DNA from 4 places in the Brevibacillus sp. NPDC003359 genome. Region 2 is predicted to be linked to each of the others. Evidence: riboswitches for the same ligand, from Rfam matches in the RefSeq annotation. Region 2 holds a riboswitch; each other region holds the start of a gene.

Region 1 (4,448 bases), on a different contig from region 2:
GCCGACTGCCATTCCTGTGAAAATACCCGCCACAATTTTGATCATTCCTGGTGCTGGCAAGTAGATCGCGACTAACGCAGCACTGACGGCACCTAGCACCATTTGCCCTTCCGCCCCCAGGTTGAATACCCCTGCCCGAAATGCGAGGGAAAGACCCAAGGCAATTAGCATGATAGGCGTGGCTCTCGCTAATGTAGACGTAAAGAAATAAAAACTGCCAAAGGCGCCTTTCCACATTTCCTGATAGGTGCCCAAGATTGATTCGCCAACTGCGGCAATGACCAGCGCCCCGGTCAACAAACCGATGACGACAGCCAAGAACGGCTGAACCAATGACTTAGATAGCTCTTTGATTGCTGCCATGAATGCTTCCTCCCGCCATGATCACGCTGATTTTTTCTTCGGTTGCCTCCAGGCGTGAAAGCTCTCCAGCGATTCGCCCTTTATACATGACCAAAATCCTGTCAGACAAGGCGAGAATTTCGGACAACTCGGAGGAGACTAGCAAGATCCCGTCTCCCTGATTGCGTTTTTCGATCAGCGCCTGATGGATGTACTCCATGGCACCGATATCCACCCCTCGTGTAGGCTCAGCCGCAATTAAAAACGGGGTTTCATGTCCCAGCTCCCTTGCGACGATCAGCTTTTGCAAGTTTCCTCCTGACAGATTCCCCGCCAGCTCCTGCAATTGCCGGGAGCCTGTCTTGATGGCAAACTGATCAACCCAGCCTTTTACGACTTGGCGGAATTTCTCCCGCAAAACGACGCCGCGGCGGTTGTAAGCAGGCTTCCGCTGATAGCCCATCAACGCATTCTCCTCGACGCTTGAGAGTTTGGCCGTCCCCCACAGGTAGCGATCCTCCGGAATATGCGCCAAGCCAGCATCCCGAATGGTGGTTACTGATTTGTTCGTCACGTCCTTGCCGCCTAACCGCACCGTGCCCTCCTGCGCTGCCCGCAAGCCGCTAATCGCTTGCAACAGCTCGGATTGACCATTCCCGGAAACACCGGCGATCCCTACGATTTCCCCGTGGTGCACGGTAAAGCTGACTTGATCGAGTAGCGTCTGCTTTTCTCGAACCGTGAGATTTTCCACCTGCAAGAGCGGTAGAGGTTCCAGAGGGATACGCTCAGAAAGCTCCTGCAATTCACGGCCGACCATCAGTCGTGCCAAATCGTCCGCGTTCGTCTCGTCCCGAGAAACAGTTCCCGTCACCTTGCCTCCGCGCAGCACCGTAATACGATCTGCTACCTCCATGACCTCCTGTAACTTATGCGTAATCAAAATGACGCTCTTGCCACTCTCCGCCAGGTTTCGAATCGTTTGCAGCAAGTCGCGTACCTCCAACGGGGTAAGGACAGCGGTCGGCTCGTCCAGCACGATAATATCCGCTCCCTGATACAGGACCTTAAGAATTTCGACCCGTTGCTGTTCCCCAATCGAGCAACTCGCTACCTTGGCCTGCGGATGAATCGGAATGCGATACTGCTCACTAAGCGCCCGCACCTTGTCATTCGCGTCATTTCTTTTGAAAAAACCCGCTTGCTTCGGCTCGTAGCCGATCACGATATTTTCAGTCACACTGAATTCTCCGAAGAGCATAAAGTGCTGGTGAACCATCCCGATTCCATTTCGAATCGCGTCCTCTGGTCCGCGAAAAACGACTGGCTTGCCATTTAACACGATCTCTCCCGACGTCGGCTGCTCCATCCCGTACAGCATCCGCATCAGTGTCGTTTTGCCCGCTCCATTTTCCCCGACAATCGCGTGGACTTCTCCTGCTGCCAGTGAGAACGACACCTTGTCGTTGGCGGTAAAATCTCCGTACTTCTTGGTCATGGCCCTCATTTCCAAGCGATCGGTCATTCCCACTCCCTCATTTCTGTACGTCCTTTTATGAAAATGGAAGACCGACTACACAGCCGTAGTCGGTCACATCCATCACTGTGCACAAGCTTTTTTACGTGCGTATTTAGAACTTGTCTGGTACTTGGCGGGTGCCCGCTACAATCTCATCGCTGATCGCTTTCACTTTATCCACCACTTCTTGACCAATAAAAGCGTTCAGAGGCGTTTTGCTTTCATGCGTTACATAGGTTACGCCTACGCCTTTTTCCTTCAAGCCATACGCAACCACACCTGGTTTGAACGTTCCTTCTACAAAGTTCTTCACCGTTTCATAAGCTGCCGCGTCGGTCCCTTTCAATTGGGACAGAACAATATGCTCTGGATCAATCGTCGTACGGTCAACGTCCTGACCTGCTGTGAAGAAGCCTTTTTCCTTCGCCGCTTCGAAAACGCCGAGGTCGCCTACTGCTGCTGCACCGTTAATGAAGTCAGCGCCTTTGGAAGCCTGGAGCAAAGCCAATTCCTTCGCTTTTGCCGGGTCAGTGAAGCTTCCTACATAGTTGACCATCAGCTCTGCATTTGGATTCGTCGCTTTCAAGCCCTCTTCGAAGCCAACTGTCCATTTTTTCAACTGCGGAATATCAAGAGCGACAACCATACCGACTTTGTTCGTTTTCGTTGCCAGACCTGCTGCTGCTCCCACCAGGTAAGCCGCTTCCTGTTCGCGGAAGGTAACACTGCGAACGTTTGGCAAATCGACGACGGTATCAATAATCGCAAAATTGCGGTCAGGATTTTCGGTAGCTACTTTCTTCAATGCATCCTCTGCTGTAAAGGAAGAAGTGATGATCAAATCATAATTTTCTGCAACAGCCACGCGCAGATTCTCTTCAATCGCTCCATGGTCCGTAGATTCAATCGTTTTTACTTCTGCGCCCAGCTCTTGCGCGGCTTTCTTCGCACCTTCATCCATTTGTTGGAAGAATGGATTCACACCGATTTTCTCGGGCAAAATCAAGGCAATTCGCTTTTTACCCGCGCCCTCTTGTCCTGTTGCTTGTCCTCCTGGCTGATCTGCAGGTGCATTTGTGCCAGTCGAGCACCCTGTTGCCAATACTGCGAATGTCGTTAATGCCAGCAATAACTTCTTCATGATGTATCTCTCCCCATCCGAACTTTGCGTTTTTCTTTATCCTATTAGGTAATGTACGGCTTTTTACCCATTTTTTCAATACTATTTACGAATATTCTCTTATAAAATTAATTTATCGTTCGTTTATTCCTCCCTTCCCTTTACAAATACAACAAAAAAACTCTTCCCGGAGGAAGAGTTTGCGTACGAAGCCGTTCTCTTCCTCATCTGTCAAAACCATGGTACAGGTTTTGCAGGAATTGGCACCTTTCTGTTCATGTATACACATGTCCAGTGGTTGCCGGGCATCATCGGGCCAGTCCCTCCGCCGCTCTTGATAAGGTAGGTGAATATATATAGTTACAATGGAATTCATTCTAGCAGAATGGTTCAAAAAATCAATTCTTTTTTCTCAATTCCAAATACTTCTATAAGTGAACCGAAGTTGAAGTTTAAAAAGTCGTCTTTTCAGCACCGAGAAATTGGCGAGAACCTGAAGAAGGAGGAGCGGAGTGTAGGAGACCTACATGAGCACCGGACTTCGAAGGTGAACGTCAATTTCGATGCCGAATCAGCTTTCAGAACTACTTCGTGATCAAAATACGACTTTTTAAACAACCTTTAATTAATTTACATGGAAGGTTTGCTGGAGACGATGAGACAACGTATTCAGCTCGCCCAGCTCTTCCGTAATCTCACGCACTTTTTGATGCTGGTTTTCGGCTGTCGCAAACAGCTCTTCTAAGTTGGCAACTGATTCCTCGGTTACAGCTGTAATAGTCGACATCTCGATGGCAACCTCTCCGGAGCGCACTTTTACCCGGTCCATGCTGGAGCTTACTTGATCAGCCGCTTCCAAGAACGCCATCATCCCAGCGCGTACCGCTTCGATTGACGCCACTGTTTTCACTGCCAACTCTCGGCCTTTTGCAACAGAATTCTCGCCATTGCTCATATGCTGAACCGCATTTTCGCTTTCCTGGTGCAGAGACTTGAGAATGTCGGTAATTTCCTGCGTAGCTGTCGCGCTTTGTTCTGCCAGCTTGCGTACCTCATCCGCTACAACAGCAAATCCTCTACCATGCTCGCCTGCACGCGCCGATTCAATCGCCGCATTCAGTGCCAAGAGATTCGTTTGTGTCGCGATCTGATTAATAGCGCCGACAATTTCCTCTACGCGATTCGCCTGCCGATTGAGCTGATGAATCGTAGAAGCTGCTACATTGACTGCTTGCACAATTTGCTCCATCTGCGAGGACAGCTCGTTCATCATCTGAACGCTATCTGCCAGACGACGGTTGTTTTGTTGCGATTCTGTTTTCATTGCGTTGGTCTGTGTTGTGACCTCTTCGATTTCCTGATCGATGGATTGAACCTCTTCTTCGATCTTCACCGTAGAATTCGCCTGCGATTCCATACCTGTGGCGACTTCCTTGAAGGCTACCATCATTTCATCTGTATTGCGCT
Region 2 (4,448 bases):
GGCTTTGAACGATACAACGACAAATGGATTGCGTACAGTCTCGGCAATTTCATTTTCACACGATCAACCGAGCCCAAGACATGGGAGACGATGGTCCTGCAAGCAAGCTGTACGAAAAGCGGTGATTGTGAGCTGACAATGCTTCCGTTTCACGCAGAATTGGGACAAGCCGTACCGATGAATGAAAGCAATGGCGCCGCCCTTCTAAAACGCATTGAATCCATTTCAGAGAGTGTCGACATACAAAGTGATGGGCGTGTGCAGCCACGTGTAAAAGCGGTGGAGACTGCCCCCTGACAAAAGAAGCCGTGTTTCCAGTTAACTAGAAATACGGCTTTTCTTTTTATTCCGCTTACTTACGCAGATTCGAGAACAGGGAAGCAGCGCACGGCCAAGCCAAAATCATTTTTCAATAGGGACTCGTGCTCTTCACTGATCCCTGTCACGATTAAACCTACGCGCAAGACGCCCCCCAAATCAAATTGAACTTTAAGCTTATGCACGTTTACTCCTGCTTGCTGAAGGAAATGCAGGACGCGCTCTGGCGTAGCAGTATGGCATGAGCCCTCAAGATAACAGAGGACACGTTCTGTCGAGTCCAATGTGACGCCAGCTTTGTCAGCCGTTTTTTCTTTCCAAGTAGGATGCGGTGTGAATGGCTGCGTCAATAAATAGGCCAAATCCTCGACAACAGCACTTGCTGTAGGGAGCTCTCCTGCCCCTCTTCCTGTAAACAACAAGTCTCCCACGATGTTGCCGGATAGCTGAACAGCATTAAATGCGTCGTGGATTTGCGCCAGCGGATGGCTCAGCGGAAGCATAGTTGGTTCAACCGACAGGCGAATTCCTTTTTCAGCTTGATAAGCCTGCGCGATCAGTTTGATCCGGTACCCCAGCTCGCTCGCAATCCGAATGTGACCTGCTGACAAATCTGCAATCCCTTTGCGAACAACATCCGCTAAAGGCAGCGATTCTCCGTAAACAAGCTGTGCCAAGATATATAACTTGTACATAGCGTCAAAACCTTCTACATCAGATCGAGGGTCTGCTTCCGCATAGCCCAGCTCCTGCGCTTGCTTGAGCACCTCCTGGTAAGAGAGCTGCTCTGCCTCCATTTTCGTCAAAATGAAGTTCGTTGTTCCGTTGAGAATACCGCGAACCCCTTGAATATCGTTCGTGCGAAGGAACTGTCTCAGTACGCTCAAGATCGGGATGCCCCCTGCCACACTCGCTTCATAGGCAAGATGCACTTGATGCTGATTGGCCAAATCGACTAGCTCCGTTCCTCTTTTCGCCAGGAGTTCTTTGTTGGCAGTTACCACATGGCAGCCCTTTTCAATCAAAGCACGGACGTAGTCATAGGTAGGTTCTACACCGCCCATGACTTCCACCACGATATCCACATCGCTTCTCAATACATCCTCAAAGTCTGTTGTCAGTAAAGCAGGGTCGACATAAATCGCACGCTCTTTTTCCGAGTCACGCACCAATGCTTTGACGATCTCGATCCGCTTTCCTAAGCGAGCAGCCAGCTTCTCCTGTTGCGAACGGATCGTTTTGATTACGCCTCCCCCCACGGTTCCCAATCCCAATAATCCCACGCGCACTACTTCTGCACTCATCCTGACCACCTCATACCCCGAATTTTAGATAAAAAGAAAAGCCATCTTCGATAAGAAGAAGGCTTGTTAGCAGCTAATGCTCCCCCTCCTTATCTCCCAGGACGTATATGTCCTGCAGGAATTGGCACCTTGTCACAAAATATACGTGACGGTTGCCGGGCTTCATCGGGCCAGTCCCTCCACCTCTCTGGATAAAGAAAATATGAAATTAAAAAAACCTTCTTCGATAAGAAGAAGGTTCATCTACAAATGGAGTAACCCGCTTCTTATCTTTCGAGACGAAACGTCTCGCAGGAATTGGCACCTTGTCGCAATATGCAACGGTTGCCGGGCTTCATCGGGCCAGACCCTCCACCTCTCTGGATAAGAACTATTTATGCTGTTGAGCTTTATTCTAAGAAATTCCAAGGCAAGCGTCAACAAAATTCTTTCTTTTCAGATTGCAAGCGAATTGGGCAAGGTTTTCAGTTGTGGGTGAACAAGCTTTCTACCTCTTCCATGCTGCAGCAAGTGCAATGAAGCACGCCCTCCTGGCATTCCTCAGGCAGCTCTTTTTCCTCGACATATCCGCACCATTGGCAAATGAAAAGTTGAATCATGGCACGACCTCCTCTTCTTTTATTCTGCCCAAAATAAAAAGAGCATTTTCCGCTCGACCGTGACGATCGTTAGAAAATGCCAGAAAAGGAGGGACGTACTTGTCCACTCGCTGTTTTTTGCAAGCCATCTCTAACACCTCCCTATCTCCCGTAGGTCTATCAGTGTTGTCGAAACAGGCAGGTCTCCTGACTTAGGGTTCATCGTCGAGCGTCGCCTTCCCCGTCTACTTTGATAGACCAGTGGCTTGTTGGACGCTGACTCCCCTCTTACAGTGGCGGGACCGTGTCGGATTTGCACCGAGCTTCCCTATTATCCTTGTGGCAAATTGGTTATGCCCTAAGGAACCTGTTTCCACCTATGAAATTGTACCTTCTCACTACTACCCTCAGATTTTACCTTATTTTTCCTTGTTGTGCGAGCATTGTTCGTGGGCCAGTAGCCATTCCTTTCGCCACAATCCTCCCGAATATCCTGTTAAACTCCCGTTTGATCCAATAATTCTGTGGCATGGTACCGCATTTTCCTTCCCAATCAACGCGGCTAGCTCTGTGTACGTAATCTTGTGCGCATAGGGAATCGTGGTCAATGCGTGCCAGACTGTTTTCTGAAAGTCTGTTCCTTTCATCCAAAGGGGAACAGAAAAGGACTGTCTCTTACCGGAAAAATATTCGTCCAGCTGTTGCCGGCAAACGCGGAGAGGCTCTGGGCATTTGTCTTCTTGTTCAAGCAAAATCGGTTCGTAAGACCTACCTCAAATACCGATCTTTCAAAATGGCACTGTGGTGAGCTTCGTGTCCAGCAATCACATAGGCCAACGTCCTTGCAGATAGCTTGTTTCCGTTGGCAAGTCCCGTACGCAACCACGCTTCTGGAGAGATTCCTCGCACCTGCGCGATAGTGGAAGCACGAACAGCCTTGTACTCTTCCAATAGATCTGAGAGCTCTCTCTGCTGAAAACACGCCTGTTCTACAAAAGTATTCTCATCAAAACCGACGAGGGGCGTTTGATCTCCTCTCGCGATTCTCAGCAAACGATAGCTCATGATGCGTTCTGTATCGACGAGATGACCTAAAACCTCTTTTACCGTCCACTTGCCTGGAGCATACCGATAATCCATTTGCTCAGGAGCAAGTGACGAAAATAGCCTGACTTGCCTCTCTCCTTGTTGCATGAGGATCATTTGCAGATCCCCTTCAGGTACAAGTCCAACATAATAATCAAAATAAGCAGCGTATTCATCGCGCTCTGGTCGTCTGAGCATGTATTTTCCACTCCTTGTCATTCATTATGGATAGACAAATGATACCACCCTGCACTCCATGCCAAACAAGGATTCACTAATACGAACGCACCCGCCTGATCTTCGCAGGCGGGTGACCGTTACCATCATACGCTTTGTAAGCCTTCGAACAAAAGAACCCTTGCCGGAGCTGCATCCGTGCCAATCAGCTTCAGTGGTGCTGCCACCAAGAAATACTCGCCTGCCGGGACCTCTGCTAACCGCAAGCCTTCCACCACAATCACTCCAGCCGCAAACAGTTTTTTATGTGTGGGATGCCCTTCCTGGCTGCGTTCGATTCCAAGTGCATCGGTACCAATGCCTCGTACACCCAGCTCACTTAAATATTGTGCACCTTCCTCTGACAGAAAGATGAATTCAAAGGAAAACGCCTCTTCAAAAGAGTTTTTCGTTTTAAACAGGACAAAATCTCCTGGCGCAAGATCAAAGCTCTCCAAGTCGAAGCGAGTGATCCTGTCTTCTACCGCTGTAAGATCGAGAACCTTGCAACTGCCTACCAGCTTCTCCAATGAAATACTTTCAAATGTATCGCCAGCATTCACCATATGCAAGGGCGCATCCACATGGGTACCAGAGTGAAGGTCCATGTCGATTCTCGATTCTGTTACATAGCCATTGGTAGACGTACGTATTTTCGGCTGTTTTTCCGGCTTGTTTTTATAAACTGTCATTCCTTCGTACACGGTGGCGGTTACGTCATACATTTTCATCTCAAACGCCCTCCCTTTTGCCTACTGAATTTTACGATCCGCTGGAAACACAATTCCCATCTGTCTTCTCGCTTCATCCATGACCTGCGTGGCCGTTTTGGAGACTTCATGCGAATTCGTAGGAGACTGTCTGGCCCCTATACTTGCCAAGTGAAGGAATTCTCTTATTTCATAATGCATGGTCTTCGGCGTCTGAGGCCTTGTCACTTGCTCGA
Region 3 (4,448 bases), on a different contig from region 2:
ATACTCCCGGTTCGAATCCGTAAGCAAAAATAACTCCTCAGCATCGGCTAATTCCAACTGTTTCAAGTGCGTATCTTCATTAATTGCTATCCGTTGTATCGTTTGCATACGAATCTCCCCTTTTCTTGGATATTTTACTAGAAAACGCCAAAACGAGCAAAGCGCCCGCCAGCAACAACCGGGCGAACGCTTATAAAAAGTTCTTTTATTTTTTGCTATTGCCGATCTCCTCCGGCTTGAAAATGCCTGTCTCCGTGACGATAGCTGTAATGTACTTCGCAGGCGTTACATCGAACGCAGGATTGTACACCTTGATATCGTCTGGAGCGACCTGTTTGCCCAAGCCATGCGTAATTTCTTCCGCTGGACGCTCTTCAATCGGAATATCTGCGCCTGTCGGTGTCTCCAGATCGACAGAGGACAAGGGAGCTGCCACGTAAAAAGGAATGCCGTGAGCTTTTGCTAATACCGCTACTCCATACGTTCCGATTTTGTTGGCGACATCCCCATTTGCTGCTACGCGGTCTGTACCCACGATGACAGCCTCTACTTTCCCTTGGGACATGACCATCGCCGCCATGTTGTCGCAGATGAGCGTCACATCAATTCCTGCTTGCTGCAATTCGAAAGCAGTAAGACGGGCGCCTTGCAGGACAGGACGAGTTTCATCTGCATATACTTTCAGATTCCAGCCGCGTTCCTTTGCCAAATAAAACGGAGCAGTAGCAGTACCGTATGCAGCTGTAGCCAATGCCCCTGGATTACAGTGCGTGAGAATTCCCATACCGTCATGCAACAGAGTGAGCAGATGCTCTCCGATGGTCCGGCATACTTCAGCGTCTTCCTTTTGAATCGCCAGTGCTTCATCGAGCACTGCCGCCTTCAACTCGGCAATCGACGCTCCGCTTTCTTTCGCAACACGAGCCTTGGTGCGATCCAACGCCCAGAACAGATTCACGGCTGTCGGACGGGAAGACCCCAGGTAGTCTGCCTGCTGGTTCAGTTCCTGCCAAAACTCGTCATAGTTACTCGCTTCACTGCCACGAACGCCCAGATAGAGCCCGTAAGCCGCCGCCATTCCAATCGCTGGTGCGCCACGTACTTCTAAGCGACGGATGGAACCCCATACTTGCTCGGAGGTGGTCAAGTTCAAATAAATCGTTTCTACTGGCAGACGCGTCTGGTCAAGCAAGACCAGTGCATCATTCTCCCACTTAACAGGTGCCAATTGGGTGCTGGTTGTCATACTGTCGTTGCCTCCTGATAGTAGCGTTCGGTCACAGTGCGTACAATGTCCGTAATATCTGTCGATTCGTCTATACCGCCACGACCGAGAATCAGCGCTTCTCCAATCGAGAGAGCTAAACGCTCTGCTTCTGCGCGGACCTTGTCGTCTTCAATGGCATTCAGGTCTGCTACGCCTGCCAAGCCGATGACACGGCGCAAGATTTTGCATCCGGCATAGCCTGCTGTATCTTGAATCAAGCGCTTCACGTAGCTTTGCCACAGTCCTTCGACATGGGCGCTGCGCTCTTTGGCGTGCTTGTGCCAGAGCTGAACGAATTGCGAAACGAACTCATTCCAGACATCCTCGACCGTTTCCAGTAAATATTCGCGGTACGCTTCCCGTTCTCCTTGATCTTTTTGCAAACCGTGCTGTCCTGCGTAGTTGAGTAGCAGATTGGCAATAACCGCCCCGATATCAAAACCGATTGGGCCGTAGTAAGCGAACTCCGGATCGATTGCTTTAAAGCTGTTTTCCGTGATGAAAATACTTCCGGTATGCAAATCACCATGCAACAGCGCTTCTGAGCGTGTGAGGAAATCGTATTTCAGCTTGGCGATTTCCAGCTTCAGCGGCCTGTTGTTCCAGATCGCCTCGACTTCCCGGCGAATCAACGGGTTGAAGTCGTTGGTTGGCGCATTTTCATACGGATCGGTAAAGACGAGATCTTCCGTTATTTTGCATAATTCTGGATTTATGAATGTTCCGACTAGCGATTTTTTATCGTACGGATGCGCGCCTAAGTCAGAAGTAAAGAACAAGGTTTGCGCGAGAAAACGCCCAATCTGCTTCGCGAATAGCGGGTACCGCTTCCCTTCGATCAGACCTTTGCGCATGATGATGTGGTCCCCGACGTTTTCCATGACTGTCAACGCGAGTTCCCCATCGAAATGATACACCTGTGGCACCAGGTCTGGAACGTATTTGTGCTGAATGCGGAGTGCCTCGCTCTCGATGCGAGCTCGATCAATCGTCAACGGCCAGGATTCTCCCACTACGCGGGCAAAAGGCAGTGCTTGCTTGACAATGACGCTCTTACCGGTAGTTGGCTCCTGAATGTCAAAAACCAGATTGAGATTGCCATCCCCGATTTCGCGGCTGATAAGCTCTGCTCCATCGCTAAAAAGGCCCGGTATTCCTTTTACGTACTCTACTGCTTCCTGCTCAGTCAATGCACGATATGTCATAATTACAAAACTCCCCTCTACGTATTTTTCCTCTATCTCAACTAGTTTTGTTTGTGTCCAGAGAGCAAAAAAAGACCTCTTTTCCCGAAGAAAAGAGGTCGTGTCGTCACGTGTAAAAAACCGTGTTGATGTCCCCCTTATCTTCCAGACCACTTTTGTTTCTGCAGGAATTAGCACCGTGCATGTCGCCTGTCAATCAGTCGCTGCTCGCGTCTGAATGGCGTCATGTCGGTTGCCGGGTATCATCGGGCCAGTCCCTCCACCTTCTCTGGATAAGGTATCCAAAACGTATTCGGTTTTTGATTTAGTTTGAATCATACAACCAACGCTTCCACGATGTCAACACCCTTTTGTGCAAAAATTCGCACCTTGCGATTAGTAAGTGTAATGTGTTCCCGATGCCGCTGGCCGCTCCCAATTCCACCAGTCTACCTTGCCTAAAAGCGCTGCAGTTATCGACTTTTCGGCCTTGAGCTTCAGCAGTTCTTTCGTTGGTCCGGTCAGGACGGCGCCGTAGATGCGCACTCCGTTTTGCTGCATGTAGTTGTATCGTTCTGTTATTTGTGGGTCGCTACGAAACAACAAGGTTCTACCGATATCGCGAGTCAAACCATCTTGCTCAGACAAGTACTTCATTTCGTTCAGATAAGTCGCCATCCGCCTATCCCCTTCCCCGTTTACAAGAATAGAACCACCATAATTCAGTTCCCGTTCTGCAAACCCCCATACTTCTCCAGGGCCTAACATCGCTTGTCCCTCTTCATTCTCTTTGCTCTCGACCCCTGTGTCTACGGCAAACCAAACCGTATCTTGTCCCGAAGAGGTAACATGCCGTGAAACCAATTCATAGTACTCCTCGTACGTCAGGAAGTGGTCAAAAGATATCGCAAGCTGCGAAACGGTTCCCTCTGGCAGCTTCTCCATTGTCGTCCAGGCAGGTGAAGTGCGAGACATCGTATCCTCCCTTGCCCCCTCTGTCGGATAACGGAAATATAGCTTCTGTTCCCTAACCCCATTCGGCCATTGCGGCCAAGCATTTATGTTCCACAGCACATTCGTACTTTCAAATCGGCCAGCGTTCTTTTCTTCCGCTCCAACTCTTTCACGCAACTCCATGCTGATATTGCCGTAGAATAACCCCACCTGTGAGCCACTACCGCCGACACTAACACCTGGCTGCGTAAAATTAACCATCGCCTTCGCGACACGGAAAATATCTTCATGCATCAGTGATCCGACCCAGCCATTCAAAAACAACAACAAGACTCCGGCAAAAAAGGGAAGCCCTATGGTGAATCCCGCGTTGGACAACCGACTTTTCCATTTTCCCCGACGAACAATAGCGCGCTGTTTTTCAGCCGACAGCATTTCAGGCTGTATTGGTTCCGCGATGTTCTCCCCCTTCTCTTCCCCCAACAAAAGCCTCTCCAACCGCTGTGCGTATTCCTCGTCAGCAGCTATTTCCTCCTCAAATTGTTTCGAATCTTCTTCCGCCATTTCCCCACGCAAATAAGCAAGCAGCCTTTGATCGCGTTTGTTCTCATCCTTGTTCATCACTGGCTTTCCTCCCTCCACATTTGCCGCATCTTTTGTCGTCCCCGAAACAAGGAACGCTTCACGTCTGCCAACTCAATCCCGAGCACTTCTGCCATTTCCGCGTAGGAAAATTGCATGGCAGACAGCAATATGACCTGTCTCTGCTTTTCCGGAAGTCTGGCCAATAAGTCATAGGCCACTTCCCACAGCTCGTTGTTCACAACATGCTCTGCCGGATCAACCGCAGCATCATCACGTCGCTCTGGCAGAGCTTCCACAAACGCAAATCGTTGTTTCCTCTTCTTGCGATAACCGTCCACGAAAGCGTGATAGGCCACCTTGAACAGCCAGGGCCGTACTTTTTCTCCATGGTAGTCGTCCAAGGAAGAGAAGGCGCGACAAAAAGTTTCCTGTGTCAGATCCTCTGCGAGCCTCTCATC
Region 4 (4,448 bases), 120 kb from region 2:
AAAAAGTACATGACGAAGCCCGTATTAGCCGTGGTGACAGCTGCAGGTATTATTGGGTGCTTGACGCCGATTTTTGCCGATGCAAGCTCGATTGCTAGTCCAAGTGCCACAAAGGTAGTCATGAATGACGAGGGGAAGCAAGTCACACGCTACAATCTGAAAGAGCTTGCCCAAAATGATCCAACCACGTTGAATATGCTCTTGAAAAATCAAGCGGATCACTTGTACATCATTGTAGAAGAGATTAACTTGAATACGAAGCTGCAAACCTTTATGGAAGAAAACAAGGCGGAGTGGGAGCGTATTTACAACGAGTACTACAGCGATATTTGGCTGGAAGTGCGCTTGACAGACAATGATGAAGAAATCGTGAGTGTAAATGCCAAGACTGAAAATAACAAAGTGTACATAAAGGGGATTGTGACTTCGAATGTCACCAAGGTGGTTGTGAAAAAGCCGAATTCCGACATCATTGAAGTCGTTCCAACTAAGGAGCACTCTTTTACGGTCAGCTTTGAAGCTCCTGATGCATCCTATGAACCGTATGTAACCGTGAGTGCCTATGAAGGCAGTAAGTTGGTAGATAGCGAAAAGGTAAAGATTGTTCCGAAAGCAGAAGAAGATAAGGAAATGATCATCCATACGATGTCTGTTTTGGATGCGAAGAAAAAGGAATTAAAAGTTAAAGGAATTGTCAAGCAGGGGGCAGACAAAGTAACTGTCACCTATAATGGTGTGAAAAAAGAGGCAAACGTGAAGAAGCTGTGGGATGGCGTAGGCAGCTTTACGGTTTCAGTAAAGGACGTACAAGCAGCGAAAGATCAAAAAGCCTTGATCGAGGTTTACGAGAATGGCAAGAAGGTTGATTCCGAGTCCGTTCAGGTAGAAATCGTGAACGCTCCTGACAAGGATCAAGCTACCGCATATGCCATCAAGGCGACTGCTGTAAACAATCCTGCAGCCAAGTCCATTCAGGTGAAGGGGACAGTAAGCGGCTGGAATAAAAAGGACGATACTAAATTGTTTGTAATCGCTCCTGACGGGAAGAAAAAAGAAATTGAACCGAATGACAAAGGTGAGTTTTCTTTGACATTGTCTTACAAGAATCACTCCTTTAGCGCCAAATCGATTCAATTTGCCTTGTATGAAAACGATAAGCTGGTCAAGAAAGCTGACGTCGCATTAAGCACAAAAGTTATTGTCGAGCCTGTGAAGAAAACAGATGACGATGATGATGACAAAAAGAAAAAAGAAAAAGAAAAAGGGAAGCAGAAAGATAAAGATAAAGATAAAGATAAAGATAAAGATAAAGATAAAGATAAAGATAAAGATAAAGATAAGCATCCCAACGGCAACGCGTATGGATATTGGAAAAAACATGGCAACCACGATGATGATCATGACGACGATGACAACGATCAAGGAGACAGAGACTAGTCTCTATCGTTAAGGCCGCTGCTTGTAAGTCTCGACGTACTCCACCAATTGTCTGATGTAATCCCCCAGAATGGGGATCGAAAGAAATTGCGTCAAGAGGGAGCCGAGGAAAGCTAAAACGATAGCAGTACCAATCGTCAACCCCAGACCCCGGGCAAGACCTGCGAGGAAATTGATCCAGAGCAGCTTGCGCGGGGCTGTGTAATTTTGAATCACATCTGCTAATCGGATATCCTCCAGGAACATCGCAATTTTATGCATCCGCTCATTTACCTTTCGAACTTCCTGAAGCTCTTCAAGAACTTGATCTATTTGTTGCATGAGGCGATCTGTAGGTGACAAGCTGTCCATCCCCTTCCACAATTCGGTATCGTTACTACCAGTCTAGGGAAAAAGACAACCAGAATCAAGGTGAAGAGGAAAGGTTTGCCTATCGGCTATGCGAAGAGTACAATGAACGTACAAAACGTTTGTTAGGAGGCTTTGAAATGGCTGAAACTGTTTCCCAATCTCTTTCCGAAGATTTATACAAGCTCTTGCAAAAGGAGCGTTTTGTTACCTTGGGCACAGTAGACCATGAGTCAGGGGCACCATCGCTCAGCTCCTTGTCCTGGACGTATGCTGTCACCGCCGATACGATTCGTTTTGCCGTGGATAACCGCTCACGTATTTTGGCTAATATTGCAAAGGAACCACAAGTTGTCCTGCATTTGATCGGTGCTGGCTCCTCTTTTGCCATTAATGGTCGTGCTACCGTCAAAACAGACCGACTGGAGGGTGTTCCACTCAAGCTAGCCATGGCGGAAATCAAAATTGAGGCCGTTCGTGATATTATGTTTTACGGTTCCCGTATTTCCGTAGAACCTCAATATGAAAAGACATATGATAAAAACGCGGCAGCGAAGTTGGACAATCAAGTTATGACTGCCTTAAAAGATGCAAACTAACGGGTGGAAATAAATTGTTGACAAGAATCCTGCCGATCCTTTAGTATTAGGGTCAATCAAATTGAATAGCAATCTTCTTATCCAGAGCGGCGGAGGGACTGGCCCGATGATGCCCGGCAACCAATCACCTGTATTTTAACAGGGAGATAATGGTGCTAATTCCTGCAGAGTTATCAAACTCTGAAAGATGAGAAGGATTTGCTTACGGTGACGTAAACAAAGCCTTCTTTCAGAGGAAAGGGGGCTTTTTTGATGCCCTCGAACACTATTGGAGGGAGAGAAACAGATATGAAATTAGAAACGAAGTTGATTCAGGCGGGAGTAGGCAGAGACGAAAAAACAGGGGCGGTGAGCTTTCCTGTTTACTATGCAACGGCTTATCGCCATCCTGCCTTGGGCCAGAGCACTGGATATGATTATACACGTACAGCCAATCCTACTCGCACTATCCTGGAGGAGACCATCACTGAAGCGGAATCAGGAGATGCAGGTTTCGCTTGCGCTTCAGGAATGGCTGCTGTTCATACCGTCATGGGCTTGTTTTCCCAAGGGGATCATCTAATCGTTTCACTCGATCTGTACGGAGGAACCTATCGCTTGTTCGAGCAAGTGCTCTCTCGCTATGGTCTTACGTTTTCGTATGTGGATTTGCGTGACATTGGTGCACTCAAAAATGCGATTCGCCCAGATACAAAGGCCATCTTCGTCGAGACACCAACCAATCCGCTCATGCAGATTACCGATATTCGAGCAGTAACGAAATTGGCGAAACAACACGGGCTCCTTACGATTGTAGATAACACATTCTTAACCCCGTATTGTCAACGCCCACTAGAGCTTGGTGCAGATATCGTCTTACATAGTGCAACCAAGTATTTGGCAGGACATAACGATGTGCTGGCTGGACTCATCGTAACAAAAGGGGAAGAGTTGTCGGAAAAAATCCGGTTTTTGCACAATTCAATCGGTGCTGTACTTGGACCACAAGATTGCTGGCTTCTCGTTCGCGGGATGAAAACATTGGCATTGCGCATGGAGCGTCATCAATCCAATGCCTTGATTGTAGCGGAAGGGCTGCGTGAGCATCCGGCAGTGGCGGAGGTATTTTATCCAGGTCTGCCAGAGCATCCGGGGCATGAGATACAGGTGAATCAAGCGACTGGGCATAGTGGGATGGTATCGTTCCGTGTACGCGATGTAGAGCAGGTGGGATTGTTCCTGCAAAATCTGCAAATCGTGTCCTTTGCGGAAAGTCTGGGTGGTGTCGAGTCATTGTGTACGTATCCGGCGACGCAGACTCACGCCGATATCCCGCAAGAAGTCAGAGTGCATGTCGGTGTTTGTGATCGATTGTTGCGACTGTCGGTTGGCATCGAGCATCCAGATGATGTCGTAGCCGATTTGTTTCAGGCATTGAATGCTAGTTTGGTCGTAGGGGGGAGTGTACGATGAATTTTGCAACCAAGATCCTCCACGGTTCGACTTGCATTGACCCGTTCACAGGTGCGTCGTCGGTTCCCATTTATCAGGCTTCTACGTTTCATCAGGCTGATATCGATCAGCCAGGTTCTTTCGATTATGCCAGATCAGGCAATCCGACGAGGCAGGCTCTAGAGGAAGCCATTGCGTCGCTGGAGGGAGGTGCACGGGGTTTTGCATTCTCATCTGGCATGGCTGCTATTTCCAGCGTGTTCATGCTGTTTTCAGCCGGAGACCATGTGGTAGTGGCGGAAGATGTATACGGAGGTACGTTTCGGTTTTTGACCAAGGTATTGTCGAGAATGGGCATCTCCGTTACATTCGTGGATGCGACAGAGACAGAAGCTGTTCGTGCAGCTATTACACCGGCGACGAAAGGCGTTTACCTAGAGACCCCTTCCAATCCCACCTTGAAGGTGACAGATATTGCTGCGGTTTCTCGTATCGCGAAGGAGCATGGCTTGCTCGTCATTGTCGATAATACGTTCCTAACCCCGTATTACCAGCGTCCATTGGAACTTGGAGCAGATGTGGTCATTCATAGCGCGACGAAGTTTATCGGAGGTCATAGCGACGTCGTGGCAG

The links. A riboswitch is a leader RNA that binds a small molecule or an ion and turns the genes downstream of it on or off. The one in region 2 is predicted to bind S-adenosylmethionine.
Region 1: it holds a riboswitch for S-adenosylmethionine, as region 2 does, so the genes downstream of both, ACFYU8_RS16945 (BMP family lipoprotein) here and ACFYU8_RS07565 (homoserine dehydrogenase) in region 2, are expected to answer to the same signal.
Region 3: it holds a riboswitch for S-adenosylmethionine, as region 2 does, so the genes downstream of both, mtnK (S-methyl-5-thioribose kinase) here and ACFYU8_RS07565 (homoserine dehydrogenase) in region 2, are expected to answer to the same signal.
Region 4: it holds a riboswitch for S-adenosylmethionine, as region 2 does, so the genes downstream of both, ACFYU8_RS08180 (aminotransferase class I/II-fold pyridoxal phosphate-dependent enzyme) here and ACFYU8_RS07565 (homoserine dehydrogenase) in region 2, are expected to answer to the same signal.

The regions. Positions count from the first base shown of each region.
Region 1 is NZ_JBIAOR010000005.1:264,664-269,111, forward strand. Features, by position in the region: gene ACFYU8_RS16935 (ABC transporter permease) at 1-363, opposite strand, end outside; gene ACFYU8_RS16940 (ABC transporter ATP-binding protein) at 338-1,867, opposite strand; gene ACFYU8_RS16945 (BMP family lipoprotein) at 1,974-3,002, opposite strand; SAM riboswitch class I at 3,203-3,325, opposite strand; gene ACFYU8_RS16950 (methyl-accepting chemotaxis protein) at 3,607-4,448, opposite strand, start outside.
Region 2 is NZ_JBIAOR010000001.1:1,632,291-1,636,738, forward strand. Features, by position in the region: gene ACFYU8_RS07560 (CapA family protein) at 1-297, shown strand, start outside; gene ACFYU8_RS07565 (homoserine dehydrogenase) at 357-1,622, opposite strand; SAM riboswitch class I at 1,709-1,820, opposite strand; SAM riboswitch class I at 1,886-1,992, opposite strand; gene ACFYU8_RS07570 (hypothetical protein) at 2,087-2,221, opposite strand; gene ACFYU8_RS07575 (hypothetical protein) at 2,218-2,349, opposite strand; cobalamin riboswitch at 2,381-2,586, opposite strand; gene ACFYU8_RS07580 (methylated-DNA--[protein]-cysteine S-methyltransferase) at 2,620-2,952, opposite strand; gene ACFYU8_RS07585 (DinB family protein) at 2,969-3,484, opposite strand; gene ACFYU8_RS07590 (cyclase family protein) at 3,610-4,233, opposite strand; gene ACFYU8_RS07595 (Gfo/Idh/MocA family protein) at 4,255-4,448, opposite strand, start outside.
Region 3 is NZ_JBIAOR010000008.1:117,662-122,109, forward strand. Features, by position in the region: gene ACFYU8_RS19415 (GNAT family N-acetyltransferase) at 1-108, opposite strand, end outside; gene mtnA (S-methyl-5-thioribose-1-phosphate isomerase) at 206-1,246, opposite strand; gene mtnK (S-methyl-5-thioribose kinase) at 1,243-2,472, opposite strand; SAM riboswitch class I at 2,607-2,751, opposite strand; gene ACFYU8_RS19430 (anti-sigma factor) at 2,848-4,026, opposite strand; gene ACFYU8_RS19435 (sigma-70 family RNA polymerase sigma factor) at 4,026-4,448, opposite strand, start outside.
Region 4 is NZ_JBIAOR010000001.1:1,755,593-1,760,040, reverse strand. Features, by position in the region: gene ACFYU8_RS08195 (hypothetical protein) at 1-1,437, shown strand, start outside; gene ACFYU8_RS08190 (DUF5665 domain-containing protein) at 1,447-1,788, opposite strand; gene ACFYU8_RS08185 (pyridoxamine 5'-phosphate oxidase family protein) at 1,926-2,384, shown strand; SAM riboswitch class I at 2,459-2,578, shown strand; gene ACFYU8_RS08180 (aminotransferase class I/II-fold pyridoxal phosphate-dependent enzyme) at 2,673-3,836, shown strand; gene ACFYU8_RS08175 (trans-sulfuration enzyme family protein) at 3,833-4,448, shown strand, end outside.